2 regions of the Streptomyces sp. NPDC029292 genome follow, and region 1 is predicted to be linked to the other one. Evidence: predicted binding sites of a transcription regulator. Region 1 holds the regulator's gene; the other holds the start of a gene.

The links. Region 1 encodes HrcA, which represses chaperone genes, less so after heat shock. Its sites were predicted from a motif close to TTNGCACTCNGNNNNNCNGAGTGCNAA; they were not measured.
Positions count from the first base shown of each region.
Region 2: groES (co-chaperone GroES) is a predicted target of HrcA. The motif match lies at 10,783-10,809, and genes of this name have one in related genera.

Region 1 covers NZ_JBVHXR010000004.1:234,696-249,490, reverse strand. Annotated here, with positions in the region: gene ACZ4WS_RS12235 (MFS transporter) at 1-263, shown strand, start outside; gene ACZ4WS_RS12230 (adenosine deaminase) at 267-1,259, opposite strand; gene ACZ4WS_RS12225 (ribonuclease Z) at 1,280-2,185, opposite strand; gene ACZ4WS_RS12220 (histidine triad nucleotide-binding protein) at 2,192-2,545, opposite strand; gene ACZ4WS_RS12215 (S41 family peptidase) at 2,779-5,994, opposite strand; gene ACZ4WS_RS12210 (hypothetical protein) at 6,076-6,615, opposite strand; gene ACZ4WS_RS12205 (VOC family protein) at 6,845-7,237, opposite strand; gene ACZ4WS_RS12200 (16S rRNA (uracil(1498)-N(3))-methyltransferase) at 7,256-8,005, opposite strand; gene ACZ4WS_RS12195 (nitronate monooxygenase) at 8,002-9,093, opposite strand; gene dnaJ (molecular chaperone DnaJ) at 9,318-10,454, opposite strand; gene hrcA (heat-inducible transcriptional repressor HrcA) at 10,455-11,471, opposite strand; gene ACZ4WS_RS12180 (MBL fold metallo-hydrolase) at 11,633-12,370, shown strand; gene ACZ4WS_RS12175 (DUF3097 domain-containing protein) at 12,416-13,219, shown strand; gene ACZ4WS_RS12170 (hypothetical protein) at 13,203-14,498, opposite strand; gene hemW (radical SAM family heme chaperone HemW) at 14,568-14,795, opposite strand, start outside.
Region 2 covers NZ_JBVHXR010000002.1:40,398-55,192, reverse strand. Annotated here, with positions in the region: gene ACZ4WS_RS05125 (GuaB3 family IMP dehydrogenase-related protein) at 1-818, opposite strand, end outside; gene guaB (IMP dehydrogenase) at 955-2,460, opposite strand; gene ACZ4WS_RS05115 (sigma-70 family RNA polymerase sigma factor) at 2,994-3,569, opposite strand; gene ACZ4WS_RS05110 (response regulator transcription factor) at 3,826-4,437, opposite strand; gene ACZ4WS_RS05105 (WhiB family transcriptional regulator) at 4,827-5,156, shown strand; gene ACZ4WS_RS05100 (LysR family transcriptional regulator) at 5,211-6,107, opposite strand; gene ACZ4WS_RS05095 (MOSC domain-containing protein) at 6,187-6,855, shown strand; gene ACZ4WS_RS05090 (SDR family NAD(P)-dependent oxidoreductase) at 6,964-7,737, shown strand; gene ACZ4WS_RS05085 (ester cyclase) at 7,820-8,527, shown strand; gene groL (chaperonin GroEL) at 8,590-10,218, opposite strand; gene groES (co-chaperone GroES) at 10,330-10,638, opposite strand; gene ACZ4WS_RS05070 (polysaccharide deacetylase family protein) at 10,990-11,736, opposite strand; gene ACZ4WS_RS05065 (polysaccharide deacetylase family protein) at 11,739-12,662, opposite strand; gene ACZ4WS_RS05060 (THUMP-like domain-containing protein) at 12,753-13,919, shown strand; gene ACZ4WS_RS05055 (RNA polymerase sigma factor) at 13,943-14,795, opposite strand, start outside.

The DNA of each region.
Region 1 (14,795 bases):
CGCTCGGCACGGCGTGCGGCCCGCTCACGGGCAGTCTGCTGTCGGCGCGGGCGGGTTACCCGGCGATGGGCGTGATCCTGGCGCTCGGACTGCTCCTGGTCACCGTCCCGATGACGGCCGTGGCGCTGCGCCCGAGGCGCGGCAGCCTGGAACACCCGATCGTGGAGATCCCGCTGGAGGCCATGCCCGCCCGGCGCACGGCGTACGACACGGCAGGACCCCGGCAGGCAGCGGCAGCCGCACCGGGGCCCGGAACCATCTGACGGTTACTCGAACTCGTACGCGTCGACCTCGGCGATGTACCGCGCCCGCCGCTCCTCGTCGTGCTCCAGGAAGGACGCCACGAACGAGTTGCGCGCCAGCTCCCGCAACCGCTCCTGACCGATGCCGAGCGCCTCGTGCACCGCGTGGAAGGTGTCCCCGACGTACCCGCCGAAGTACGCGGGATCATCGGAGTTGACGGTGCACAGCAGCCCGGCGTCCATCATGGCGGGCAGCGGATGGTCCTCCAGCATGTCCACCGCCCGCAGCCGTACGTTCGACAGCGGACACAGCGTCAGCGGGATCCGCTCCCGCACGAGCCGCTCGACCAGTTCGGCGTCCTCCATGCAGCGCAGTCCGTGGTCGATGCGCTCGACGCCGAGCACGTCCAGCGCCTCGGTGATGTACGCGGGCGGCCCCTCCTCGCCGGCGTGCGCGACGCGCCGCAGCCCCAGGGCGGCGGCAGCCTCGTACACCTCGCGGAACTTGACCGGCGGGTGCCCGACCTCGGCGGAGTCGAGACCGATGCCGACGATCCGGCCGAGGTACGGCTTCGCCGCCTCCAGCGTCTGCATCGCCGACTCGGCGGACTCGTCCCGCAGGAAGCACATGATCAGCTGCGTGGAGACGCCGTGCGTCTCCTCGCTGCGGGCCAGCGCCCTGGACAGTCCCTCGACGACCGTCCCCATCCCCACCCCACGGGCGATGTGGGCCTGCGGGTCGAAGAAGATCTCCGCGTGCCGCACGCCCTGCGCGGCGGCCCGCGCGAGGTAGGCGTCGGCCAGGTCGGCGAAGTCCTGCTCCGTCCGCAGGACGGCCATGAGCTCGTAGTACAGGTTCAGGAACGACTGGAGATCGTCGAAGAGATACGCCTTGCGGAGCTCTTCGGTGTCCGCGTACGGCAGCGTGACGCCGTTGCGCGCGGCGAGCGCGAAGGCCAGCTCGGGTTCGAGGGTGCCTTCGATGTGGAGGTGCAGTTCTGCTTTGGGGAGGGGCATCAAAGCATGGTACGGGTGCTTTACAGACGCTTCGGAACCGGCACTCGGAGCAGATCGTGCGCCACCGTCAGCTCCCCCTCGAACCCGGCGGCGCGGGCCTGCCGCGCGAACTTGTCGGGTTCGGCGTAGCGCTGGCTGAAGTGGGTGAGCACGAGATGCCGTACACCGGCGTCCCGCGCCACCCGCCCTGCCTGACCGGCCGTCAAGTGACCATGATCGGAGGCGAGTTGCTCGTCCTCGTCCAGGAAGGTCGACTCGATGACGAGCAGGTCGCACCCCTCGGCGAGCGCGTCCACGCCCTCGCACAGCCGGGTGTCCATGACGAACGCGAACCGCTGTCCGCGCCGCACCTCGCTGACGTCGTCGAGGGACACCCCGTGAAGCGAGCCCTCCCGCTGCAGCCGCCCGACGTCGGGCCCCCTGATACCGCGCTCGGCGAGCCGCTCCGGCAGTATCCGCCGCCCGTCCGGCTCGACCAGCCGGTACCCGAACGACTCCACGGGGTGGGAGAGCCTGCGGGCCTCCAAGGTGTACGAGGGCGTGGTCGCGAGCACACCGTCGACCTCGACCGGCGCTTCCGTCAGCGCGACGGTCTCGCGATAGGCCGTCGCATACCTCAGCCGCTCGAAGAACCGCTGCCCTGAGCGCGGATAGTGAGCGGTCACCTCGTGCGGCACCCGGTCGAGGTTGATGCGCTGGATCACCCCGGCGAGCCCGAGGGAATGGTCCCCGTGGAAGTGAGTGACGCAGATCCGGTGCAGGTCGTGCGCGGCGACCCCGGCACGCAGCATCTGCCGCTGCGTGCCCTCGCCGGGATCGAAGAGCAGTCCCTCGCCGTCCCACCGCAGCAGATAGCCGTTGTGGTTGCGGTGCCGGGTGGGGACCTGGCTGGCGGTGCCGAGGACCACCAATTCACGTACGGACAAGGTGGGTTATCCCGGCGGCCACTGCATGCCGCGACCGCCCAGGAGGTGTGCGTGCGCGTGGAAGACGGTCTGCCCGGCGCCGCCGCCGGTGTTGAACACGATCCGGAAGCTCTCCAGCTTCTCCTCGCCCGCGACCTCGCCGGCCTCACGCAGCAGGTCCGCGGCGATGGCGGGTTCGGCCGCCGCCAGCGACGCCGCGTCCGGGTAGTGCACCTTGGGGATGACCAGGACGTGGGTGGGCGCCTGTGGGTTTATGTCCCGGAACGCGACGGTCGTCTCGGTCTCCCTGATCACCGTCGCCGGAATGTGCCCCGCGACGATCTTGCAGAACAGGCAGTCGTCCTGCGGCTCTCCCGCCATGCGTGTGCCTCCTCACGCCCCGCTGATCATTACTCCCGCATCGTATCGGCCCAACGACACGGGCGGCCTACGGCTCTCGCCCGCCCGCCCGAAAGGGCGCGCGGGCGGGGAACATCCGCCGCGAGCGGCGGATCACCCGCACCACAACGCACCCGGCACCCCGCCGGAGGCACCCCCGCGGCGGATCACCCGAGCCACAACGACGCGGCACCCGCCCACGGCGGGGACGAGGATCAAAGCGGCGGCAAGGCGGGCGCAGCCTTCGCCGGGTTTTCCGTCAGTGCCGCCAGCGCGATCCGGATCGCCTCGTCCAGCTGGACGTCACGCCCGGCGGCGTGGTCCTGCGGAGCCTGCACGACCTCGACGTCGGGATCGACGCCGTGGTTCTCGACGCCCCACTCGTAACCCTCCAGCCAGAAGGCGTACTTGGGCTGGGTGACGAGCGTGCCGTCGACGAGCCGGTAGCGGCTGTCGATGCCGATCACGCCGCCCCAGGTGCGGGTGCCGACCACGGGCCCGATCCCCAGCGCCTTGATGGCCGCGTTGACGATGTCGCCGTCCGAGCCGGAGAACTCGTTGGCGACGGCGACGACGGGACCCCGCGGCGCGTCCTCCGGGTAGCTGTACGGCCGCATTCCGCGGGGCAGATCCCAGCCCACGATCCGGCGGGCGAGCTTCTCGACGACCAGCTGGGAGGTGTGGCCGCCGCGGTTCTCGCGGACGTCCACGACCAGCCCGTCGCGGGCCACTTCGACGCGCAGGTCGCGGTGGAGCTGCGCCCAGCCGGAGCCGACCATGTCGGGTACGTGGAGATAGCCGAGGCGTCCCCCGGACCGCTCGTGGACGTACGCGCGCCGGTCCGCGACCCACGCGTGGTAGCGCAGCGGCTCCTCGTCGGCGAGCGGTACGACCACGGCGTGCCGCGGATCGCCGCCGCCGGACGGCGAGACGGTCAGCTCGACCGGCTTGCCCGCCGTGCCGACGAGCAGCGGGCCTGGCCCGGCCACCGGGTCCACCGGCTGCCCGGCGACCGCGACGATCGCGTCCCCGGCGCGCACCGCGACCCCGGGTGCGGCGAGCGGCGCCCGCGCGTCGGGGTCGGAGGTCTCGGAGGGCAGGATCCGGTCGATGCGCCAACTGCCGTCCTGGTGACGGGAGATGTCGGCCCCGAGCAGCCCCTGCGCACGGTCGCCGCCGCCCCATCCGCCGCGCGGAGTGACGTACGCGTGCGAGGTGCCGAGCTCGCCCTGCACCTCCCACAGCAGGTCCACCAGGTCGTCGTGCGTCGCCACCCGGTCGAGGACGGGCCGATACCGCTCGAGCACTCCGTCCCAGTCGACCCCGCCCAGGTCGGGCCGCCAGAAGTTGTCCCGCATGAGGCGGCCGGTCTCGTCGTACATCTGACGCCACTCGGCGGCCGGGTCGACGGTCTGGCGGACCCTCGACAGGTCGACGGTGATGTTCGTGTCGCTCTCGTCGTCGTTCGAGGCGCGGCGGTCGCTCGGTACGACCTTGAGCTTGCCGTCGGTCCACAGCAGGACGCGCTTGCCGTCGCCGCTGACGGCGAAGTGGTCGGCGTCCGCGGCGAGATGCTCGATGCGCTGCTGGGCGAGGTCGTACCGCTCCAGCTCGGTCTTCGGGTCCGGGTCGTCCGGGGTGGCGCGGGAGGCGCCCAGTACGCCGTGTACGGGATGGCGCAGCCACAGCAGCCCGTCCTTGGCGGCCCGCAGACCCGAGTAGCGGGCGGCCTCGACCGGGAACGGCACAATCCGGTCCCCGAGTCCGTCGAGGTCGATCCGGGTCGCGGGCGCGCCCTCGCTGTCGGGCGTCTCGTCCTTGTCGGGCGCCTCGAAGGGGCGGCCGTGGCGCTGCGGCCCGAAGGGGGACGGCGTGGTCGCGGCCAGGGTGATCAGGTACGGCCGTGAGCCGCCCACGAAGGCGAGGTCGAAGACGTGCTCGTCGTAGACGGGGTCGAAGGAGCGCGCCGACAGGAAGGCGAGGTGCTTGCCGTCGAGGGTGAACGCCGGTGCGTAGTCCCGGAATCGGAGCGGGGTCGCCTCGGTCACCGACAGGTCGGCGGTGTTGGCGAGCTTGAGCTGGCGCAGCGGGCGCGGGCCGGGGTGCGACCAGGCAAGCCAGGCCGAGTCGGGCGAGAAGACCAGCCCGGAGACATCGCCGTCCGCACTGCGGTCGACCTCGCGGACCTCGCCGCTCTCGCGCTCGACGAGCAGCACCCGTCCGTCGTGCGAGGCGACGGCGGCACGGCTGCCGTCGGGCGCCATCGCGAGCCCGAGCACCCGCCCGAGCTGTCCGGCCGCGAGCCGGCGCGGGGTCGCTCCGGGGGCGACTCCGGTCGCCGGGGCGAACTCCAGGGCGTCATCGCCCTCGGCGTCGGTCACCCACACCACGTGCTCCTCGCCGTCGGCGCGGAAGGTGCGGGGCAGCCGGGCGCGTACGCCGTGCTCGGCGGCGAGCGCGCGGGCGGGCCCCGAGCGGTGGGTGACCCAGTGGACGGCGCCGCGTACGGAGATCGCGCTGCCGCGTCCGGTGTGGTCGGGCGCGGCGGCGCCGAACCAGCGGGACGCGCTCACGGGATGCGGCTGCAGATCGACGCGCTGTCCGCCGAGCCGGATGTCGAGCCAGCGCGGCTCGGCGCCCTCCAGGTCGTCCAGGAGCCACAGTTCACCGGCGGACGCGTACACGACCCGCGTGCCGTCGGTGGCCGCGTGCCGGGCGTAGAAGCTGTCGATCGGCGTGTGCCGCCGCAGGTCCGATCCGTCGGGGAGGGAGGAGTACAGCGCCCCGACCCCTTCGTGATCCGACAGGAAGGCGACCCGCTCCCCCACCCACAAGGGGTACTCGAGGTTCCCGTCGAGCTCTTCATGCAGCCGTACGAACTCGCCGTCACCCTCGCGGTCGATCCACAGCTTGCCCGCCGTACCGCCGCGGTACCGCTTCCACCAGGCGGCCTCGCGCCCCATGGGAGCGGACAGGAGCACGACACCACCGGAGCCGCCGTGGGCGACGTCGCCGACGGGCCCGTACGGAAGGGTGGTGGCCGGGCCGCCGTCGAGCGGGACGGCGCGGGCCCAGCTGCGCCGCAGGCTCGCCTGGCCCTGCGTGCTGAGCGCGAGCACCTGTCCGTCCGGGGTCCAGCCGCGCACCTGGGTCTTCCCGCTCCCCCAGTACGTCAGCCGTGTGGCCGGGCCGCCTTCCAGGGAGGCGGCGTGCACCTCGGGCGCCCCGTCACGCGTCGACGTCCAGGCGACGGTCGCGCCGTCCGGGGAGATGCGCGGATGACTGACCGGCACGTTGTCGGCGCTGACCCGCCAGGCCCGGCCTCCGCTGTCGAGCGGGGCGACCCAGACGTCGTCCTCGGCGGTGAAGGCGACCAACTCGCCGTGCAGATGCGGAAACCGGAGATACGCGGAGGGTGCGGACTGTGTCACCCGATCACCCTATGCAGCGTCGGCGGCCCCGGACAGGGGTTTCGATCAATGGGTCACCCGATCCGCGCGCGGCCGGGCACCTCACTTGCCCTGGGAGGGCCAGCAGGTGGGGTCGCCCTTGCACCACATGGTCTTCGTCACGGTGACGGTGACGGTGGGGTTGGGCCCTCCGTTCGTGGGCTGGTACGAGATCGGCGGGTTGGGGGTTTGCGTGGCGTTGCAGTTCCCCAGGCCCTGCACGTGGAACCACTCCTTGCCGCCGACCTTGGCGACGAGGTCCCCGCGCACGCACGCGCCGTCGACGGCCCGGGTGACCTTGCCCTTGACGGTGATCTCCCGCCCGTCGGAGGTCTGGCCCCGGCAGTCGACGGAGGCGACGGTGCTCTCGGTCGGCGAGGGCGTCCTGCCCGGGGTGTAGGCCTTGTTGTTCCCGCCGTACGAGGCCGTGCAGCTGAGCCAGCGCACGTCCACGTGCTGCCGTTCGAGTTCCTTGGTCGCGGTCTGGTCGGTCGTGTAGGCCACCGAGGCGGAACTCAACCCGCCCGTCGGCTCGCACGCGGCCACCCCGAACACTCCGGCCGCCCCGAGCCCGACGGCCACCAGTACTTGCCTACGCCCCATCCGGCGCCGTATACGCCTCAAAGCCCCCATAGACGGCAGCCTGCCACTGTCCCGCGCACCGCGGTAGACCGCATGCGGCCACGATGCGCACGACCACCCGAACGAGGGTTCCGCAGGTTTTCAGCCCGTCCGGCGTTTGAGGACGAGGCCGTTCAGGCCGAAGCGGGGGCTGGGGGCGCAGCCCCCAGATACGGGAAAGGTAGGGGAGGCGGGGGCGAAAACCCGTTCGTCAGCCGCGCAGCAGGAGCCACTCCTGGAGTTCCACCAGGTTCCCCTCGGGGTCCTTGAGGTGGGCGACGCGCATCCGTTCGGTCATGGGGGCCGGACCGTGCAGCACGGTGGCGCCGCGCGAGGTGATCTGCTCGCAGTACGCGTCCAGGTCGTCCACCCGCAGCACCACCAGTGAACGGTGGCCGGTCGCCGAGTCGCCGAGTTCGCCGAGGACTTCGGCCATCATCGCGCGGTCCTGTATGGCGATGCCCGCCGAGCCGGTGGCGGGGCTGAACTTCTCGTACGGCCCCTCGGCCGCGCCCGACTGGGGCTTGAGGCCGAGGACTTCGGCGTAGAAGCGGTAGCAGGCCGGGAAGTCCGAGACGAGCAGCCGTACTTGGGCGAGTTCCAACGCGATCCCCCGTGGATGTCAGGACCAGCGGCCGGTGCGGGCCAGCAGCAGCGCCGCCGCCACGGTCCCGGCGGTCGATGTGCGCAGCACGGTACGCCCCAGGTGGAACGTCCTCGCACCCGCACCGGTGAAGAGCTCGACCTCCTCGGGGGAGATCCCGCCTTCGGGACCGACGACCAGCACGATCTCCCCGGAGGAGGGGAGTTCGGCCGTCGCGAACGGCTCGGTCCCTAGTTCGGTGTCCTCGTGCAGCACCGCCGCCAGATCGGCTTTGGCGAGAAGTGCGGCAACCTGCTTGGTCGTCATCGCGTCCGCGACCTCCGGGAAGCGCACCCGGCGGGACTGCTTGCCCGCCTCGCGCGCCGTCGCCCGCCACTTGGCGAGCGCCTTCAGGCCCCGGTCGCCCTTCCACTGGGTGATGCAGCGGGAGGCCGCCCAGGGGACGATCGCGTCCACGCCGGTCTCGGTCATGGTCTCGACGGCGAGTTCGCCGCGGTCGCCCTTGGGGAGGGCCTGGACGACGGTGATGCGCGGCTCTTCCGCCGGCTCCTCGGACACCGAGTCCATGTGGACGATCAGCCGGTCCTTGCCCTCGGTGCCGGTCACCACGCAGTCCGCCCAGCGCCCGGCACCGTCGGTGAGGATGATGTCCTCGCCGGGCCGCAGGCGCTTCACGGAGACGGCGTGCCGCCCCTCGGGGCCGTCGAGGACGTAGCGTCCACCGCCGCCCGCGTCGAAGTGCTCGACCACGAACACCGGCGCGGTCATCGGCCCGCACCCCCGTCATCTTCCCGGGACGCCGACAACGCTGTCTCCGCGGCGGCGAGTTCGGCGTTCAGCACGTCCACGAGCTGCCCCGCGGGCAGCTCGCGCGCCATGCGATGGCCCTGTCCGGCCCACAGCGCCATGCCCTGCGCGTCGCCCGCCTTGGCCGCCGCCTTGCGCAGCGGCGAGGTGAGGTGGTGGATCTCGGGGTACGCGGCCGGCGCGTACGGGCCGTGCTCGCGCAGGAAACGGTTGACCAGTCCGCGCGCCGGGCGCCCGGAGAACGCGCGCGTCAGCTCCGTCCGTACGAAGAGGGGGTTGGTCAGCGCCTGCTTGTGCACGGCGTTGGCGCCGGACTCGGGGGTGGCGAGGAACGCCGTGCCGAGCTGGGCCGCGCTCGCGCCCGCCGCGAGCACCGCGGCGATCTGGCTGCCGCGCATGATGCCGCCGGCCGCGATGATCGGGATCTGCACGGTCTCGCGCACCTGCGCGATCAGTGAGAGCAGCCCGATACCCGTACCGTCCGTCTCCGGGTTGTCGCGGTGGGTGCCCTGGTGGCCGCCCGCCTCGACGCCCTGTACGACGACCGCGGCGGCGCCCGCCCGCTGCACGGCCAGCGCCTCCTCCGCCGTGGTCGCGGTGACCACGGTCAGCGTGCCGGCCCGGGCGAGGAACTCCAGGACGTCGGCGGTGGGGCAGCCGAAGTGGAAGGAGACCACCGGCACCGGGTTGTCGAAGAGGACCGCGAGCTTGGCGTCGTAGCCGTCGTCGCGGCCGCTGTCGGGGTCGCCGAGCTCGGTCTCGTACCAGGCGGCCTCACCGGCGAGCTGGTTGGCGTAGACCTCGACGGCGGCCTTGTCCGCGTACTCCGGCTGCGGCATGAAGAGGTTCACGCCGAAGGGCCGTCCCGTGAGCCCGCGCAGCTGCTTGATCTCCTGGTACATACCGTCGGCGGTCTTGTACCCGGCGGCGAGGAACCCGAGCCCGCCGGCCTCGGACACGGCGGCCGCGAGGTGCGGGACGGAGACGCCGCCCGCCATGGGGGCCTGCACGATCGGATGAGGGAAGAGATCGGTCAGTGCGGAGGACATGACGGCATGTTGTCACGTCCTCCGATCAAGTCCGAATCGGGCCTTCCGCCTGGCATAGGCCACCCGCACCGTCCGGTCCCGGCCGACATTCTTCAGCCCGTCCGGCGTTTGAGGACGAGGCCGTTCAGGCCGATAAGGGGGTCTGGCGGCGGAGCCCCAGGGACGGGAAGGGCAGGGGCGGCGGGGGCGAGAAAAGCCCGTCACCGCCCCCGCCGGAAACCCCGTCAGCGACCGTTGAACGCGTCCTTCAACCGCGAGAACAGCCCCTGCTGACCCGGCTGGAACTGCCCGATAGGCCGCTCCTCACCGCGCAGCACGGCCAGCTCCCGCAGCAACCGCTCCTGCTCGGGATCGAGCTTGGTCGGAGTGGTGACCTCGACATGCACGATGAGGTCACCGCGCCCGCCGCCCCGCAGATGCGTGACGCCCCGCCCGTGCAGCGGAATCGACTGCCCGGACTGCGTGCCGGGGCGGATGTCGACCTCCTCCAGCCCGTCGAGAGTCTCCAGCGGAACCTTGGTGCCGAGCGACGCCGCGGTCATCGGAATGGTGACCGTGCAGTGCAGATCGTCCCCGCGCCGCTGGAACACGGCGTGCGGCAGCTCGTGGATCTCGACGTAGAGGTCACCGGCGGGACCACCACCGGGCCCGACCTCGCCCTCGCCCGCGAGCTGGATCCGCGTGCCGTTGTCGACACCGGCCGGGATCTTCACGGTCAGGGTGCGACGCGAGCGCACCCGCCCGTCGCCCGCGCACTCCGGGCACGGGGTCGGGACGACGGTCCCGAAGCCCTGGCACTGCGGGCAGGGACGGGACGTCATGACCTGGCCCAGGAAGGACCGCGTCACCTGGGACACCTCACCCCGCCCGCGACACATGTCGCAGGTCTGGGCCGAGGTCCCCGGCGCCGCGCCTTCACCGTTGCAGGTGGCGCAGACGACGGCCGTGTCGACCTGGATGTCCTTCGTCGTGCCGAAGGCTGCCTCGTCCAGCTCGATCTCGAGCCGGATCATGGCGTCCTGGCCACGCCGCGTACGCGACCGGGGGCCGCGCTGCGACGCCGTACCGAAGAAGGCGTCCATGATGTCCGAGAAGTTCCCGAAGCCACCCGCACCGAAGCCGCCCGCGCCGCCGCCGCCCGACTGGGACAGCGGGTCACCGCCGAGGTCGTAGACCTGCTTCTTCTGCGGGTCCGACAACACCTCGTACGCGGCGTTGATCTCCTTGAACCGCTCCTGCGTCTTCGGATCGGGATTGACGTCCGGGTGCAGCTCGCGCGCGAGCCTCCGGAACGCCTTCTTGATCTCGTCCTGGGACGCGTCGCGGCGCACGCCGAGTACGGCGTAGTAGTCCGTGGCCACTTACGACTCCGCCAGGATCTGTCCGACGTACCGTGCCACCGCTCGTACCGCTCCCATCGTTCCCGGATAGTCCATGCGTGTCGGTCCGACCACGCCGAGCTTGGCTACTGCCTCGCCGCCCGAACCGTAGCCGACCGAGACCACGGACGTGGAGTTGAGTCCCTCATACGCGTTCTCATGACCGATCCGTACGGTCATGCCCGAATCCCCGGCCTCACCAAGCAACTTGAGGAGCACGACCTGCTCCTCCAGCGCTTCGAGTACGGGCCGGATCGTGAGAGGGAAGTCATGTCCGAAACGGGTGAGATTGGCGGTGCCGCCGATCATCAGCCGTTCCTCGGTCTCTTCGACGAGTGTCTCCAGGAGGGTGGAGAGCACCGTCGCGACCGTACCGCGGTCCTCCGCCTCGAAGGCGTCCGGCAGGTCCTGCACCAGTTGCGGGACGTCCGCGAAACGGCGACCCGCGACCCGGCTGTTCAGCCGGGCCCGCAGATCCGCCAGCGACGTCTCACCGAACGGCGCCGGGCAGTCGATCATGCGCTGCTCGACCCGGCCGGTGTCCGTGATCAGTACCAGCATCACACGGGCCGGAGCCATGGACAGCAGCTCCACGTGCCGCACCGTCGAGCGCGTGAGTGACGGGTACTGCACGACGGCGACCTGCCGGGTGAGCTGCGCGAGCAGCCGTACGGTCCGCCCGACGACGTCGTCGAGGTCGACGGCACCGTCGAGGAAGTTCTGGATGGCCCGCCGCTCGGGCGCGGTCATCGGTTTGACGCCCGCGAGCTTGTCGACGAAGAGCCGGTAGCCCTTGTCGGTGGGGATGCGTCCGGCGCTGGTGTGCGGCTGGGCGATGTAGCCCTCGTCCTCCAGCGCGGCCATGTCGTTGCGGACCGTCGCCGGGGAGACCCCGAGGCGGTGCCGCTCGGTGAGCGCCTTGGAACCGACCGGCTCCTCGGTGCCCACGTAGTCCTGGACGATGGCGCGCAGCACTTCGAGCCTGCGTTCACTGAGCATCGCGCACACCTCCAGAAGTCTTCCCCGTGGCCTTCGGCCTGGCACTCAGCGCATGTGAGTGCCAGCGTTCCCCGGCCCAGTGTACGGCGGTGAGGTACGACCCCGGCAAGGGCGGGCCTGCGATGTCGTGCCCGGCACACTCCCACGGCTAGCGTCTCCGTATGAGCGTGACTTGGGAAGAGCTGGGGTGGGAAAGGCTGGCGCCCCGGGTCGGACGGCGACGGCTTCCGGTCTGGGACTGCACGGCCGGGCTCGTGGTGGGCGAGGGGGCGGCGCTCATGATCGACGCGGGGTCGAGCCTCGGGGAGGGCGCGCGCCTGCGTACGGAGGCGCGGCGACTGCTCGGCACGGACCGCCGGGTGACGCATCTCGCACTCACGCACCCCCACTTCGACCACGTCTTCGGCGCGGCGGCGTTCGCGGGCGTGGAGGTGTTCGGGGCGGTCGGCCTGGACACGGTCTTCGCGCACGACCGCGAGGAGCTGCGCACGGACGCCGTACGCAACGGTCTCGATCCGCGCTCTGCGGCGGAGGCGGCGGACCTCCTGGTCCACCCCCGCCACCTGGTGTCCGGCGAGTGGACCCTCGACCTGGGCGGCGGCGTACAGGTCCTGCTCGCGAACGTGGGCCCCGGCCACACCGCCCACGACCTGGTGGTCCTGGTCCCCGGATCGCCGTCGTCACCGGAGACCGTCTTCTGCGGCGACCTGGTGGAGGAGTCGGGCGAGCCCCAGGCCGGCCCCGACGCCGTCCCCTCGCACTGGCCGGCGGCGCTGGACCGGCTGCTCGACCTGGGCGGGGAGGACGCGGTGTACGTGCCGGGACACGGGGGCGTGGTGAATGCGGCCTTTGTCCGGGCTCAGCGGGACGCGCTGGCGACCCGCTTCGGCGTGTCGTAGGAGGTCGTACGGCGGCACGGCCGGGCTTCTCCTATCGTCATCCGAATGCGCCAGTACTCTCCGGACCTGACCCCGCCGTGGAAGAAGCCCCAGTCCGTGCCCGAGGTCCCCGCGGACCCGGGTCTGGTGGTCGAGGAGCCGGGCACCGGCTTCTGCGGCGCGGTGATCCGCTGCGAGGCGGGCACGGTGACGCTGGAGGACCGCTTCGGCAAGCACCGGGTGTTCCCGCTGGAGCCGCGCGGCTTCCTTCTGGAGGGGAGGGTGGTGACGCTGGTCCGCCCGTCCTCGGCTCCCGCCCGCCCCACCCGCACGGCCTCCGGTTCGGTCGCCGTCCCCGGCGCGCGGGCCCGGGTGGCCCGTGCCGGACGCATCTACGTCGAGGGCCGCCACGACGCCGAACTGGTCGAACGCGTCTGGGGCGACGATCTCCGCATCGAGGGCGTCGTCGTCGAGTACCTGGAGGGCATCGACGACCTCCCCGCGATCGTCGCGGACTTCGCCCCGGGCCCGGACGCCCGCCTCGGCGTCCTCGTCGACCACCTGGTCCCCGGCACGAAGGAGTCCCGCATCGCGGAGTCGGTCACCAGCGAGCACGCGCTGGTGGTGGGCCACCCGTACATCGACGTCTGGGAGGCGGTGAAGCCGTCGTCCGTGGGCATCGCGGGATGGCCCCGCGTCCCCCGCGGTCAGGACTGGAAGACGGGCGTGTGCCGGGCTCTGGGCTGGCCGGAGAACACGGGCGCGGCCTGGCAGCACATCCTGTCCCGGGTGCGCTCCTACAAGGACTTGGAGCCGGAACTCCTGGGCCGGGTGGAGGAGTTGATCGACTTCGTCACGGCGCCGGAGTGACGCGGGGGCCGCGGGCCTGCCTGGTCCGGTCCCGGTGGCCCTCGCGGTCGGGGTCTCCCTGATAGCCGGACGGCATCCGCTCCCCGCCGAACCAGAGTTCCGGTGCCCACCGCCGGCATCCCGCCGCCACGGCGTGGCGTGCCGGAGCGGGCCACAGGGCGATGCGGTAGCGCAGCCGGGGCAGCCCGGGCCGCGGCGGCTCGCTGTCGCGCACGGTGGCCCACAGCAGCGGGTCATGGCGGTCGATCTCGCCCTTCGGGCAGAGTTCGAGGGTGTGCAGGGGCGGTGCGGCGTAGATGCCGACGGCCGCCAGCGACCCCCACGGCACGGTGACGGACTGCCCGCGCTGGGTGACGTGGATGCCCGCGGCGTCCATGGTGACGTTCCAGTTCCAGATCCTCACCACGCCCCGGACGATCAGTACGAGCGCCCAGCAGGCCGCCAGTGCGAGCGCGGCGGCGATCACGTCGCGGACCACGGCACCCGCGCCGTGCCCGTGCTCGGGCACCAGCCCCCGCACCGCCCAGGCGCAGGCGAGCACCATCACCAGCGCGACGGCCAGACGGCGTCGCACCAGGACAGCGCTGCGCTGGACAACCACCGTGTCTCCGGTCTCGACGGCGTCGAACACCAGCGGATCTCTCGTGCCGCGCGCCACCGTGTCGGTCCGCTCGGTCATCCGCTCCCGGTGCCCGTCGTGGTCCGGCGCGCCCACGTACGACAACGGCTGCTCCTCGCGCCCGAACCACAGCTCGGGTGCCCACTGCTGGAGCGCCTGCTCGTACGCCTTGTGGGAGTCGCCCACGTCGACGCGGTAGCGCAGGCGGGGCAAGCCCGGCTGGAGGGGATCGGCGTCGCGGACGAACTTCCACAGCAGCGGCTCGTCGCGGTCGATCTCGTCCCTGGGGCACAGCTCGACCGTGAAGGCGGCGGATCTGCTGCCCCGGGCCCAGTAGATACCCACCCCCGCCAGCGAGTCCCAGGGGATCAGCGCGGCCTCCTTGCCCCGCATCCGCCAGAAGCCGGTCGCGTCGAAGACGGTGATCCAACGGCGCGCCCGCCAGCGGGAGACGAGCAGCACCACTCCGCTGACGCCCATCACCATCAGGACGCCGAGGGGGATCCAGCCGGCGCCGATCCCGTCCACCCGGACGGCGAACCACAGGCCCGTCCCGCCGGCGACGAGCAGCACCGCCACGATCGGCAGCGCGAGCAGCAGCCGCCGCAACCCGTATCGCAGGACGGTCGCATCCTCGTCCGGCCATCTACCAGAGACCATGGCCGCGGACTGTACGCGAACAGGTGTTCCATCGACTAGATCTGTGCACCCGACCCGAGCGCACCGAACTCAGTCCACCAGATCCCTGACCACGGCGTCCGCGAGGAGCCGCCCGCGCAGGGTGAGAACGGCGCGCCCGGCGTCGTACGGACCGGCTTCGAGAAGGCCGTCCGACAGGGCGCGGCGGGCGGCGGTCAGCCCGTCCGGGCGGAGCAGGGACAGCGGGCAGCCCTCGCGCAGCCGCAGTTCGAGGAGGATCCGCTCCACGCGGCGGTCCTCGTCGGAGAGGAGTTCGCG
Region 2 (14,795 bases), on a different contig from region 1:
TTGGGGAGGTCGCCGGACCAGCCGACGCCGCCGTCGGCGATGACGTGCACATAGCGGCCGCCGGACTCGTCCATGTAGTCGCGGCGGGCGGCCGCGACATCCGCCACCGCCGTGGCCATGGGGACCTGGATGCCCAGGACGTTGCGCGTGGTGTGCGCGGCGCCGCCGCCGAAGCCGACGAGGACACCGGCCGCGCCGGTGCGCATCAGGTGCAGGGCGGCGGTGTACGTGGCGCAGCCGCCGACGATGACCGGCACGTCCAGCTCGTAGATGAACTGCTTCAGGTTCAGCGGCTCGGAGGCGCCCGAGACGTGCTCCGCCGACACCGTCGTACCGCGGATGACGAAGATGTCCACGCCCGCGTCCACGACGGCCTTGGAGAACTGCGCCGTGCGCTGCGGGGACAGGGCCGCGGCGGTGACCACGCCCGAGTCGCGCACCTCCTTGATGCGCTGCCCGATCAGCTCCTCCTTGATGGGAGCCGCGTAGATCTCCTGGAGGCGGCGGGTCGCGCTGTCCGCGTCCAGCTCGGCGATCTCGTCGAGCAGCGGCTGCGGGTCCTCGTACCGCGTCCACAGACCTTCGAGGTTCAGGACGCCCAGGCCGCCCAGCTCGCCGATGCGGATCGCGGTGGCCGGGGAGACGACCGAGTCCATGGGGGCGGCCAGGAACGGCAGCTCGAAGCGGTAGGCGTCGATCTGCCAGGCGATCGAGACCTCCTTCGGGTCTCGCGTACGGCGGCTCGGGACGACGGCGATGTCGTCGAAGGCGTACGCCCGGCGGCCGCGCTTGCCGCGCCCGATCTCGATCTCAGTCACGTGTGTGGCCTTTCCCTCTTCGCTTCTGCGCCTCCCAGTATCCCCGACACCTACGACAAGGGCGGCCCCGGAACCTCCGGGACCGCCCTGAAGCACTCATCCACGTGCGGCACGCGCGCGTGGACCTCGTTCATGGCTACTCGCCACGGCTGTAGTTCGGTGCCTCGACCGTCATCTGGATGTCGTGCGGGTGGCTCTCCTTGAGACCCGCGGAGGTGATCCGCACGAAGCGGCCCTTGGACTCCATCTCGTCGATGGTGGCGGCGCCCACGTAGCCCATGGTCTGGCGCAGACCGCCGACGAGCTGGTGCAGCACGTTGGCCAGCGGGCCGCGGTAGGGCACCTGGCCCTCGATGCCTTCGGGGACCAGCTTGTCGTCGGAGGCCACGTCGGCCTGGAAGTAGCGGTCCTTCGAGTACGACCTGCCCTGGCCGCGGGACTGCATGGCGCCGAGCGAGCCCATGCCGCGGTACGACTTGAACTGCTTGCCGTTGATGAAGAGCAGCTCGCCGGGCGACTCCTCACAGCCCGCGAGGAGGCTGCCCAGCATCACGGTGTCGGCACCGGCGGCCAGCGCCTTGCCGATGTCGCCGGAGTACTGCAGACCACCGTCGCCGATCACCGGGACGCCCGCGGCACGGGCCGCGAGGGCGGCTTCGTAGATGGCGGTGACCTGCGGGACGCCGATGCCGGCGACGACACGGGTGGTACAGATCGAGCCGGGGCCCACGCCGACCTTGACGCCGTCGACACCGGCGTCGATCAGCGCCTGGGCGCCGTCACGCGTCGCGACGTTGCCGCCGATCACGTCGACGCCCACGCTCGACTTGATCTTCGCCATCCAGTTGAGGGCGTTGCTGTTGTGCCCGTGCGAGGTGTCGACGATCAGGAAGTCCACACCGGCCTCGGCCAGCGCCTGGGCCCGCTCCAGCGCCTCGGGGCTGGCTCCGACGGCGGCACCCACCAGCAGGCGGCCCTCGGCGTCCTTCGCGGCGTTCGGGTACTTCTCGGCCTTCACGAAGTCCTTGACCGTGATGAGGCCCTTGAGGACGCCCGCGTCGTCGACCAGCGGAAGCTTCTCGATCTTGTGGCGGCGCAGCAGCTCCATGGCGTCCGTGCCGGAGATGCCGACCTTGCCGGTGACCAGCGGCATCGGCGTCATGACCTCGCGGACCTGGCGCGAGCGGTCGTTCTCGAAGGCCATGTCGCGGTTGGTGACGATGCCGAGCAGCTTGCCGTTGCCGTCGGTGACCGGGACGCCGCTGATGCGGAACTTCGCGCACAGCGCGTCCGCCTCGGCCAGCGTCGCGTCCGGGTGCACGGTGATCGGGTCGGTGACCATGCCGGACTCGGAGCGCTTGACCAGGTCGACCTGGTTGACCTGGTCCTCGATGGAAAGGTTGCGGTGCAGCACACCGACGCCGCCCTGCCGGGCCATGGCGATCGCCATGCGGGACTCGGTCACCTTGTCCATCGCGGCCGAGAGCAGCGGGATGTTCACACGGACGTTGCGGGAGATGCGGGACGAGGTGTCGACCGCGTTGGGCAGCACTTCGGATGCGCCCGGCAGCAGCAGCACGTCGTCGTAGGTCAGCCCGAGTGTCGCGAATTTAGCGGGCACTCCGTCGACGTTGGCAGTCATGACACCTTCCCCAAATGGCCTTGATCGGTGCGGATGTCCATGCTAACGGGAAGCAAGGCTCTCTCATTCCATGGTTTGGGTTGCCCTGCGGCTTCGTAGGTTCGTACGGGGCGGGTGCTCTGCCTGTTCAAGACCCCTGCCGGAGGGCATCCTGAGGCGTCCTCGGGCCGATCCGCCCGGCACGGGCCCGGCCCCTTGCCGTGCGGCCGCTCGACGTCCGGCCCCACGACGTCCGGCTGCACGCCGTCATGGCGGAGAAAAAACAGCCGTCCCGGCTGAGCTGCGCTCGGCACCGCCGGTCTCCGCCGTCTGACTTGATCGCCGTCACGGCGGGAAAGAATTCGCCGCCCCGGCGAGGAAACTGACGCCCGGCCCAAGCGGTACGACTGACACGCGCCCAAGCGGTACGACCGACGCCCGCCCTAAAGGAGACGAGGGCACCCGCCCCAAAGGAGACGAATCGCACCCGACCACAGAGGGCAGCCGGGCACCCGCCCCCGAAGCTCCGCCAGGGCACCCGCCCCGAATCCCCGCTACTGCTCCGCCAGCGCCCGCAACCGGCTCAGCGCCCTGTGCTGAGCCACTCGGACCGCGCCTGGTGACATTCCCAACATCTGGCCCGTCTCCTCCGCGGTGAGGCCCACCGCGATGCGCAGCAACAGCAGCTCGCGTTGGTTCTCGGGGAGGTTGGCCAGGAGTTTCTTGGCCCATTCGGCGTCGCTGCTGAGCAGGGCGCGCTCCTCGGGGCCGAGGGAGTCGTCGGGGCGCTCGGGCATCTCGTCCGAGGGGACGGCCGTGGACCCGGGGTGGCGCATCGCGGCGCGCTGCAGATCGGCGACCTTGTGCGCGGCGATGGCGAAGACGAACGCTTCGAAGGGACGCCCGGTGTCCTTGTAGCGCGGAAGCGCGAGGAGTACCGCGACGCAGACCTCCTGCGCCAGGTCCTCCACGAAGTGCCGCGCGTCACCCGGAAGTCGGGACAGACGGGTGCGGCAGTAGCGCAACGCCAGCGGGTGGACACGGGCGAGCAGGTCGTGCGTGGCCTGCTCGTCGCCCTCGACCGCGCGATGGACGAGCGCACCGATCACCGTCGTCTCGTCGTCGCGCATCGGTCCATGGTGCCTTGGCGTCGTCCTGTCCGTGGCACTGCGTCCGTTGTTGTGCACCGAAGCGTTATGAGTAGGTGCGCCGGAACTCATCTCCTGCGCCCTCCCCTTCCGCTCGATCGACTCGTCCCCGAGGAACTCCACACCTCAAGGATGCGGCATCCGCGGCGAAACGAGCACCGGGCACCCGGAGAGCCCCTTTGCCACCCCCGCCCACCATGCGGTAGGCGGGGATTCTCGAACCCCCGCGGCGGCTCACCTAGCGAACCAGGCCCCACCGGAAACCGAGCGCCACGGCGTGCGCGCGGTCCGAGGCGCCAAGCTTCTTGAAGAGGCGTCGGGCGTGGGTTTTCACGGTGTCCTCGGAGAGGAACAGCTCACGGCCGATCTCCGCGTTCGAGCGGCCGTGGCTCATGCCTTCCAGGACCTGGATCTCACGCGCGGTGAGCGTGGGCGCGGCGCCCATCTCGGCCGACCGCAGTCTGCGCGGGGCGAGCCGCCAGGTGGGGTCGGCGAGCGCCTGGGTCACCGTGGCCCGCAGCTCAGCGCGGGAGGCGTCCTTGTGGAGATAGCCGCGGGCACCGGCGGCGACGGCGAGCGCCACACCGTCCAGGTCCTCGGCGACGGTGAGCATGATGATGCGCGCACCGGGGTCGGCGGACAGCAGCCGCCTGACCGTCTCCACGCCGCCCAGACCGGGCATGCGTACGTCCATCAGAATCAGGTCCGAGCGGTCGGCACCCCAGCGGCGGAGGACTTCCTCGCCGTTGGCCGCCGTCGTCACGCGCTCGACACCGGGCACGGTCGCGACCGCGCGGCGGAGCGCCTCTCGGGCAAGCGGGGAGTCGTCGCAGACGAGGACGGATGTCATGGCCGCCCTCCGCAGCTGATGCGCGTCACCTTGAGCCTCCAGGCTGGTACGAATCGTCACCTGTGCGGTCGACACTCGCCGACGGCTACTGCCGCCTGCCCGAGCGCTTGTTCCTTCAACCGCCTCCGCCCTCTCAACGATGGTCACTCGAAAGAGTTACGGGGCAGTCGGTCGTCTTCGGCACTCTACGTGAGGGTGCGGACACGGTGCAGACATGCACGCGGACCCTCAACGTTTCATCACAAGCTATGCCCCATTTAGCCTGTTTTCTTCCCATTTGTTGGTGTCTGCGGCTAGATTCGCAATGAGTCATATTTTCATCTCCTTAGATCGTAGATGTACGGTCGGTGGGCACAGAGCAGCCCAGAACGGCAACAAGGGGACACGCAATGGCAGATTTTTCTCGCCTTCCCGGTCCGAACGCGGACCTCTGGGACTGGCAGCTCCTCGCGGCCTGCCGCGGGGTCGACAGCTCGCTCTTCTTCCACCCGGAGGGCGAGCGTGGTGCGGCACGGAGCGCTCGCGAGAACTCGGCCAAAGAGGTCTGCATGAGATGCCCGGTACGCGCTGAGTGCGCGGCGCACGCGTTGGCGGTACGTGAGCCTTACGGCGTGTGGGGCGGGCTGACCGAGGACGAGCGCGAAGAGCTCATGGGGCGGGCGCGCAACCGGCTGGTCTCGGCGTCGGCCACCGGAAGCGGTCACGCTTCGAACAACTGAAGGAACGTTTCTGCATGGCGGGCACGCACCGTCGTGCCCCTCCTCTTCCCGACGCTACCGAGCCGCGGCCCGTGCCAGCCGGTCCAGCGTCGCCGCCACCGCCGGCACCTGCGCCAGGTCCGGCAGCGTGAGCGCGACAATCTCCCGCCGCACCGGCGGTTCCACCGTCACCATGCGGGCTCCCTTGGGACGTACGGACTCGATGGCGAGCTCGGGCAGGACCGCGACCCCGAGACCCGCGCCGACGAGGCCGACCACGGCCGGGTAGTCATCGGTGGCGAAGTCGATGCGCGGCTCGAAGCCCGCACCCCGGCAGACCTCGACCAACTGGCCGCGACAGCGCGGGCAGCCCGCGATCCATGGCTCCGCGGCCAGTTCGCCGATCGCGACCGACTCGGCCCTGGCCAGGCGGTGCCCCTCGGGCACGAGCCCGACGAGCCGGTCCCGCAGCAGGGGCCGTACGACCAGGTCGTCCCACTCCTCGACGCCCGCCGCGCCCTCGTACCGGAACGCGAGCGCGATGTCGCAGTCGCCCTCGCGCAGCATCTCCACCGAGCGCGGCGGTTCGGCCTCCTCCAGGGAGACGCGGGTGCCGGGGTGCGCGGCGCGCAGCGCGGCGAGGGCCGTCGGCACGAGGGTGGAGCTGCCGCTGGGGAACGACACGAGCCGGACCCGGCCCGCGCGCAGGCCCGCGATGGCGGCGACCTCCTCCTCGGCGGCCGTGAGCCCGGCGATGATGCCCGCGGCATGCCGGACCAGCGCCTCACCCGCCTGGGTCAGGCGCATCTCGCGGCCGGTGCGGATCAGCAGCGGTGTGCCCACGGACGACTCGAGCGCCTTCATCTGCTGGCTGACGGCGGGCTGGGTGCAGCCCAGCTCACGCCCCGCCGCCGAGAAGGAGCCGGTGGCGGCGACGGCGCGCAGAACGCGGAGATGACGGGCTTCGATCACGTATTGAGCATAAGTGAGTCTTGGGTACGGCGACGAATATCGCGGTGACGCTTTGGCCCTTATCGCCTAGCGTGGTGCCATGAAGCTTCTGTCTCTGAACCTGGGCCGTCCGCAGGACGTCGCGTACACGGACCAGGCCGAAGGCGTGACCGGCATCGACAAGCGGCCGGTGGACGGGCCCGTGCGGGTGACGGCGCCCGGACCCAAGGGGGTCGGCGCGAGCGGTCTCGCCGGGGACGCGGTGTGCGACACGCGCCATCACGGCGGGGACGACCAGGCGGTGTACGCGGTCGCGCGCGAGGATCTGGACGACTGGAAGCGCGAGCTCGGCCGGACGCTGCCCAACGGGGTGTTCGGCGAGAACCTCACGACGCAGGGGCTCGACGTGTCGGGGGCGCGGATCGGCGAGCGCTGGCGCGTCGGCTCCGAGGTGGTGCTGGAGGTCACCTGCGGCCGCATCCCGTGCAGCACGTTCCAGGCGCATGTCGGCGAGAAGAGCTGGGTGAAGCGCTTCACCCAAAAGGGTGCGCCCGGCGCGTATCTCCGTGTGGTCGAGCCCGGTGAGATCCGCTCCGGCGACCCGATCGAGATCGTGCACCGGCCGGACCACGACGTGACGGTGGCGCTCCAGTTCCGGGCGGTCACGACCGAACGGGAGCTGCTGCCACGCCTGTTGGCCGCCCGCGGGGCACTGCACCCGGAGTCGCTGGCGAAAGCGGAGAAGTACGTGTCCGAGCACGGCGCGTAGCAGCGGACGCGCGCGACGCGTAGCACCCTGCGCAGAACTCGTGGAGTGCGCGCAGGTGTTGGGTGGTGCGCGGCGCCGGATCCCTGGTCAGGTCACTAACCTTGCGCCATGACAACGGCTTTGATTACGGGATCGACCGCGGGCATCGGCGCCGCCTTCGCACGACGGCTGGCGGCCGACGGGCACAACCTCGTGCTGGTGGCGCGCGACACCAAGCGGCTGGGCGAGCAGGCGACCGAGCTGCACGACCGGCACGGCATCGAGGCGGAGGTGCTGACGGCGGATCTGGCGACCGACGACGGCATCGAGGCGGTGGCCACGCGGCTGGGCGACCGCAAGAACCCGGTCGACCTGCTGGTCAACAACGCGGGCTTCGGCAACAAGGGCCGCTACCTCGACGTATCGATGGCCGACGAGCTGAAGATGCTCAAGGTGCACTGCGAGGCGGTGCTCCGGCTGACGTCGGCGGCCACCGAGGCCATGCGGGAGCGCGGCCGGGGCGGGGTCGTCAACGTCGCGTCGGTGGCCGCGTTCGTGCCGCGGGGCACGTACGGGGCGTCCAAGGCGTGGGTCGTGCAGTTCACGCAGGGCGCGGCGCGGGACCTGGCGGGCAGCGGCGTACGGCTGATGGCGCTGGCCCCCGGTTTCGTGCGCACCGAGTTCCACCAGCGCGCGGGCATGGGCACCGACAACATCCCCAAGTGGATGTGGCTCGACGCGGACAAGCTGGTCGCGACGGCGCTCGCGGACCTGGCGCGCGGCAAGTCGCTGTCCATCCCCGATCCGCGCTACAAGGCGCTGATGGGCGTGGTGAAGGTGACCCCGCGGGCGTTGCTGGGCGGGATCTCGTCGAAGACGGGGCGGAAGTACGGCCCCCAGTAACGGCCGCCGTTCAGTAGGTGGTGTCGTCCCTCCGGTGGGAAAATGAGGGTGTTCTACCGGACCCAGGGCCGGAGGCGGCGCCATGACATTCGTACAGCTCATCGACTGCAAGACCAGCCGGTTCGACGAGATGAACCTGCTGATGGACACATGGGTCGAACAGACCAGGGGCAAGCGGACCGCGACGCACAATGTGATCGGCAAGGACCGGTCCGACGAGACCCACTTCATAGAGATCGTGGAGTTCCCGTCGTACGAAGAGGCGATGCGGAACTCGAAACTTCCCGAGACGGACAGGATCTTCCGGGAGATGGTGGCGCTCTGCGACGAGATGCCGACGTTCACGGACCTGGACGTGGTCCGCGACGAGCAGTTGTACGCGGCCAACATCCGCAAGTTCTTCGAGACGGTGGCCGCCAAGGGTGAGCTGTCACCGCTCAACGACCTGCTGGCGGAGAACTACCACGACCACGATCCCGCCAACGAGCAGGACACCATCGGGCTCGACGCGATGCGGCGCGAGATCGGGATGTGGCGAGGCGGGTTCGACTTCGCCTTCACCGTCGACGACCAGCTCACCGAGGGCGATCGCGTTTGCACGCGGTGGACCTGGAACGGCACCCACAACGGCGACTTCATGGGCATTCCGGCGACCGGGCAGCAGGTCGCCATGACCGGAGCGACCATCTTCCGCTGCCAGGAGGACGGGAAGATCGTCGAGGGCTGGTGGCAGTACGACCGGCTGGGGCTGATGGCCCAGCTCGGCGCGCTCGACGCGCTGGAGGGCTAGCACTCAAGGGAGAAGCCCCCGTTCCCTGACCGGGAACGAGGGCTTCTTCAAGCTGTCGGGCCTCAGTGGGAGTGCCCGTGGCCGTGGCCGTGACCGGCGTCGGCCTCTTCCTCGGCCGGCTTCTCGACGACCAGGGTCTCGGTCGTGAGGAGCAGGGAGGCGATGGAGGCGGCGTTCTCCAGGGCGGAGCGGGTGACCTTGACCGGGTCGATGACGCCGGCCTTCACCAGGTCGCCGTACTCGCCGGTGGCGGCGTTGAAGCCCTGGCCCTTGTCGAGCTCGGCGACCTTGGAGGTGATGACGTAACCCTCCAGGCCGGCGTTCTCGGCGATCCAGCGCAGCGGCTCGACGGCGGCGCGGCGGACGACCGCGACACCCGTGGCCTCGTCGCCGGTCTTGCCGAGGTTGTCCTCCAGGACCTTCACGGCGTGGACGAGCGCGGAGCCACCACCGGAGACGATGCCCTCCTCGACCGCGGCGCGGGTCGCGGAGATGGCGTCCTCCAGACGGTGCTTCTTCTCCTTGAGCTCGACCTCGGTCGCGGCGCCGACCTTGATCACGCACACGCCGCCGGCCAGCTTCGCGAGGCGCTCCTGGAGCTTCTCGCGGTCCCAGTCGGAGTCGGTGTTCTCGATCTCGGCCTTGATCTGGTTGACGCGGCCCACGACGGCCTCGTGGTCGCCGCCACCGTCGACGACCGTGGTGTCGTCCTTGGTGACGGTCACGCGGCGGGCGGTGCCCAGCACGTCCAGGCCGACCTGGTCGAGCTTGAGGCCGACCTCCTCGGCGATGACCTGACCGCCGGTGAGAGTGGCGAGGTCGCCCAGCATCGCCTTGCGGCGGTCGCCGAAGCCCGGGGCCTTCACCGCGACGGCGTTGAAGGTGCCACGGATCTTGTTCACGACCAGGGTCGACAGGGCCTCGCCCTCGACGTCCTCGGCGATGATCAGCAGCGGCTTGGAGGCGTTGGACTGGATGACCTTCTCCAGCAGCGGCAGCAGGTCCTGGATGGAGCTGATCTTGCCCTGGTGGATGAGGATGTACGGGTCCTCGAGGACGGCCTCCATGCGCTCCTGGTCCGTCACGAAGTACGGCGACAGGTAGCCCTTGTCGAAGGCCATGCCCTCGGTGAAGTCCAGCTCCAGACCGAAGGTGTTGGACTCCTCGACGGTGATGACACCGTCCTTGCCGACCTTGTCCATCGCCTCGGCGATGAGCTCGCCGACCTGCGGGTCCTGGGCGGACAGACCGGCGACGGCGGCGATGTCGGACTTCTCGTCGATCGGGCGGGCGGTCGCGAGGAGCTCCTCGGACACAGCCTTGACCGCGGCGTCGATGCCCTTCTTGAGCAGGGCGGGGGACGCGCCGGCGGCGACGTTGCGCAGGCCCTCGCGCACGAGCGCCTGGGCGAGCACGGTGGCGGTGGTCGTACCGTCACCCGCGATGTCGTTGGTCTTGGTCGCCACCTCCTTCACCAGCTGGGCACCGAGGTTCTCGAACGGGTCGTCGACCTCGACCTCACGGGCGATGGTGACACCGTCGTTGGTGATGGTGGGGGCGCCGAACTTCTTGTCGATGACGACGTTGCGGCCCTTGGGGCCGATCGTCACCTTGACCGTGTCGGCAAGCTTGTTGACGCCGCGCTCAAGGGCGCGACGGGCGTCCTCGTCGAACTTCAGGATCTTCGCCATGGAGCGATTCAGCCCTCTCGGAAAACTTGGGAGAAACGAACTGCGCCCCCAGCGCCCGGCTTTTTCAGGTGGCGGGGGCCAGGGGCGCAGTTCACTGCAAAACTGGGTGAATTACTTCTCGATGATCGCGAGCACGTCGCGAGCCGAGAGGACGAGGTACTCCTCGCCGTTGTACTTCACCTCGGTGCCGCCGTACTTGCTGTACAGCACGACGTCGCCGACAGTGACGTCGAGCGGAAGACGGTTACCGTCCTCGAAGCGGCCCGGGCCCACAGCGAGGACGACGCCCTCCTGGGGCTTCTCCTTCGCGGTGTCCGGGATGACCAGGCCAGAGGCCGTGGTCTGCTCGGCGTCGAGCGGCTGGACCACAATGCGGTCCTCGAGCGGCTTGATGGCAACCTTGGAGCTGGCGGTCGTCACGATCCGACCTCCCCCTTCGGAGATCTCACGGGGTTAACTGTCTGAGGTGGCGACCAGGTCGATCCGTCGTCGCGGGTGCCGGACCTGCCCGTCGCTATTGGCACTCTCCAGGGGGGAGTGCCAGACCTGAGACTATGACTGCGATTAGCACTCGGTCAAGCGGAGTGCCAAAAGCCTCCGGCGTGGCGCAGGGTTCCGGGCACCCGGCGTGGGTGTGAACGTACCTGGGGACTGCCGCCCCCAGCCCCCCGCTTCGGCCTGCACGGCCTCGTCCTCGAACTCCCCCACTCTCGGCTTCTCCCCCACTCTCGACTTCGCTCGAGCGGGGGACCCCCACGACGGGCCGAAACGTCAGAGGTAGTTTTCAAGGCGCGCAGGCGTGAAGCCCTCCGCCTGGATGCGCCTCAGCAGCCTGGTCGTCGCCTCCGTGAGGTTCGGTTCGCCGAAGCCGGTCAGGATGTCGCCCGGTCGCAGCCGGCGCGCGTCAGCCACCCGCCCCAGCACCACGGCCGCGACCCCGCAGTCGGCGGCGGCGCGGAGCGTGGTGCTGTCGTACCTGCCGTACGGGGGCCGCAGCAGCCGGGGCCGGACGCCGAAGCGCTGCTTGAGCTTGTCCTGCTGGCCGCAGATCTCAGCGCGCTGGCCGACGTACGGGAGGCCCCTCAGGGAGGCGTGGTCGAGGGTGTGGTTCTGGACGCTCGCGCCGACCGCCCGCAGCTGCGCGAAGTGCCCGTACCCCGGCCCGACGACACGGTCCGTGAGGAACACGCTGACCGGCAGCCGCAGTTCACGGACCATGTCGACGAACCGCGGATCGCGCTCGGCTCCGTCGTCGTACGTCAGGAAGACCACCCTGTCGCGGGTGCGGACGTGGTCCACGACGGGCGGCAGTCCGGGCCCCGCGGTGCGCGCGGCGGTCCGGGCGGGCGGTCTCGGCGCCGGGGCGAGCGGGGCGGTGAGCCCCCAGCGGCGGTACGCCGACTCATGCGGCCGTACCTTCTGCGCCGCCTTCTTGCCCAGCCGTTCGATCGGGTCGACGGACTGGGCGCAGCCGGTGAGCAGCACGGCCGCGAGCAGCCCGGCGGCCGGCGCGCGCATCCTCACAGGTAGTCCTCCAGGCGTGCCACCGCGTACCCCTTGTCCGTCACCCTCTTCATGAAACGGCGGACCATGTCGCGCATCGTGCCGTTCCAGTCGTTCTTCCCCCGGAAGTGGGTGAGGACGATGTCGCCGGGGTGCAGGTCGCGGTCGTCGTCCCGGTACTCCCAGTGGTCGACGAAGACCTCCTCGTCCCAGATCGGGGCGTACTTGATGCCGCAGCTCCGGGCGGCGCGCAGGGTGTCCTGGTTGTAGTTGCCGTAGGGCGGCCGGAAGACCGTCGGGCGCTTGCCGAACTGCTCCCTCATCACGTCCTGCATGCCGCAGATCTCGTGCCGCTGCTCCTCATAGGAGAGTCCGGGCAGGTAGGGGTGGTGCAGCGTGTGGTTGTTGAGGGTGACGCCCCGGTCGCGCATCCTCCGGAAGTACGCGTAGTCGTCCTCGACCAGGTAGTTGCTGAGGAAGGCGGTGTACGGGATCTTCAGGTCGCTCATCATCCGCAGGAACTTCGGGTCCTTCTCCTCACCGTCGTCGATGGTGAGGAAGACGACCTTGTCCTTGGTGGGGATGGTCGTGAAGACCGGGGGCAACTCCTCCTGGTCCTCGACCTCGAACCCCGCCCTGGCCTCGATCACCGGCTTCCTGACGGGCGGCGGCGGGGGCGTCAGCGGCGTCTCGTCCAGCCCCCAGCGCTTGGCCGCGGCGACCCGCTCGGCGTGCGCGAGACGGAGTTTGGAGGCGTACGAGTCGAGGGCGCGGGCGGGGGGCGCGTGCAGCGCCGGTGCCGCACCGCCGGAGCCGCCGTCGGAGCAGCCGGACGCGAGGGCGGCGACGGCAAGCACGGCGATTCCGCCACGGACGCCGATTGCTCGACGCATCCCCGTCCCCTTCATGCCGTTTTTATAATTTTGTCGCACTAGTCGCATGGCGCCGGATCCTCCCAGGTCATGGCCCGTACGGGGCCCCGACACCGCGGCCGGACGCGCACCGTCCACCGACTGGCCCACAATGGCCCGGTGAACGACGTCTCCTTCGCCTCCCTCCTCACCCCCGAGGGCCGCGCCCTGCTCGACGAGGTCCGCGACACCCAGCCGGCACAGGAACTGGCCGTCGCCACCCGGCTGCGCCGCGAGCACCCGGCCGAGCTGGTCTCGGCGGCCCTCGGGCAGGCGCGGCTGCGGCAGCGGGCGGCGGCGAAGTTCGGGGCCGAGGACGCGGGGCGGATGTTCTTCACCCCCAACGGGGTCGAGCAGTCGACCCGCACGACGGTCGCCACGCACCGCGCCCGGCGATTCGAGGCGATGGGGGTAAGTTCCGTCGCCGACCTCTGCTGCGGCATCGGCGGCGACGCGATCGCGCTCGCCCGCGCCGGGATCCGGGTCCTCGCCGTCGACCGCGACCCGCTGACGGCGGCGGCGGCACGGGCCAACGCCGACGCGCTGGGCCTCGCGGACCTGATCGAGGTGCGCGAGGCGGACGTCACCGAGGTGGACACGGCGGAGTACGACGCCGTCTTCGTGGATCCGGCGCGGCGGGGCGGGCGGGGCCGGATCTTCGACCCCGAGGCGTACTCACCGCCGCTGTCCTGGGCGACCGAAACGGCGCTCAAAGCCCCCCGGGCCGCCCTGAAGATCGCCCCCGGCATCCCCCACGAGGCGATCCCCGCCGAGGCGGAGGCCGAGTGGATCTCGGACGGCGGCGATGTGAAGGAGGCGGTGCTGTGGTTCGGCACGGAGCCCGGCCTGGTGCGGGCCACACTGCTGCCGGGCCCGCGTGAGCTGCGCGGCCGCGGGCTGCCCGACCCGGCGGTGCGGCCGCTCGGGCGTTACCTGTACGAGCCCGACGGCGCCGTCATCCGCGCGCATCTCGTCGCGGAAGTGGCCGAGGAACTCGACGGCGGGCTGATCGACGAGACCATCGCGTACGTCACGGCGGACGAGCTGCGCCCCACTCCGTATGCCTCCGCGTACGAGATCACCGACCAACTCCCCTTCAACGTCAAGAAGTTGAAGGCGCTGCTGCGGGAGCGCGGAGTCGGTGTGCTGACGGTGAAGAAGCGGGGTTCGGCCGTCGAGCCGGAGGAGCTGCGGCGGAAGGTGAAGCCGCAGGGGCCGGCGTCCGCGACGGTGTTTCTCACCCGGGTGGCGGGCGCCCCCACGATGCTGGTGGGGGCACCCGCGTAGCCGCCTACTGGTGGTGGACCGTCTCAGCGGCAGGCCTCGGCCCGGGTGAGCAGCAGCTCGCGTTCGCGGGCGTTGCGGGCGAGTTCCGCGGCGCGTGTGAACTCCGCCCGCGCCTCCGTCCTGCGCCCGAGCCGGGCGAGGAGATCCCCGCGCACGCTGGGCAGCAAGTGGTAGTCGCGCAGGGCGGGTTCGTCGGCGAGGGCGTCGACGATCTCCAGGGCGGGGCCGGGGCCGTCCGCCATCGAGACGGCGACGGCACGGTTCAACTCGACCACGGGGGAAGGGGACCGGACCGCCAGGAGCCCGTACAGGGTGGCGATCCGGCCCCAGTCCGTGTCCTCGTACGCGTACGCCTGCGCATGGCACGCGGCGATGGCGGCCTGGAGGGCGTACGGGCCGGGGCTGCCGGTGGCCACGGCGTTGGAGCGGCCGAGGGCGGCGAAGCCGCGGCGGATCAGCATGCGGTTCCAGCGGCGGCGGTTCTGGTCCTTGAGGAGGACCGGCTCGCCCGACGGGGCGGTGCGGGCTGCCGCGCGTGACTGCTGGAGCTCCAACAGCGCGGCCAGGCCGTGCACTTCGGGTTCCTTGGGCATCAACTCGGCCAGGACGCGGGCGAGCCGGAGGGCGTCCTCGCACAGCGCGGGGCGCAGCAAATCGTCGCCCGCGGTGGCGGCGTACCCCTCGTTGAAAATCAGGTAGATGACTTCGAGCACGGACCCGAGCCGGGCTTCACGCTCCGGGCCGTACGGCACCTCGAAGGCGACGCCCTTCGTCGCGAGCGTCCGTTTGGCGCGCACGATGCGCTGGGCGATCGTCGCCTCGGGGGCGAGGAAGGCGCGGGCGATCTCGGGGGTGGTCAGGCCGCCGAGCAGCCGC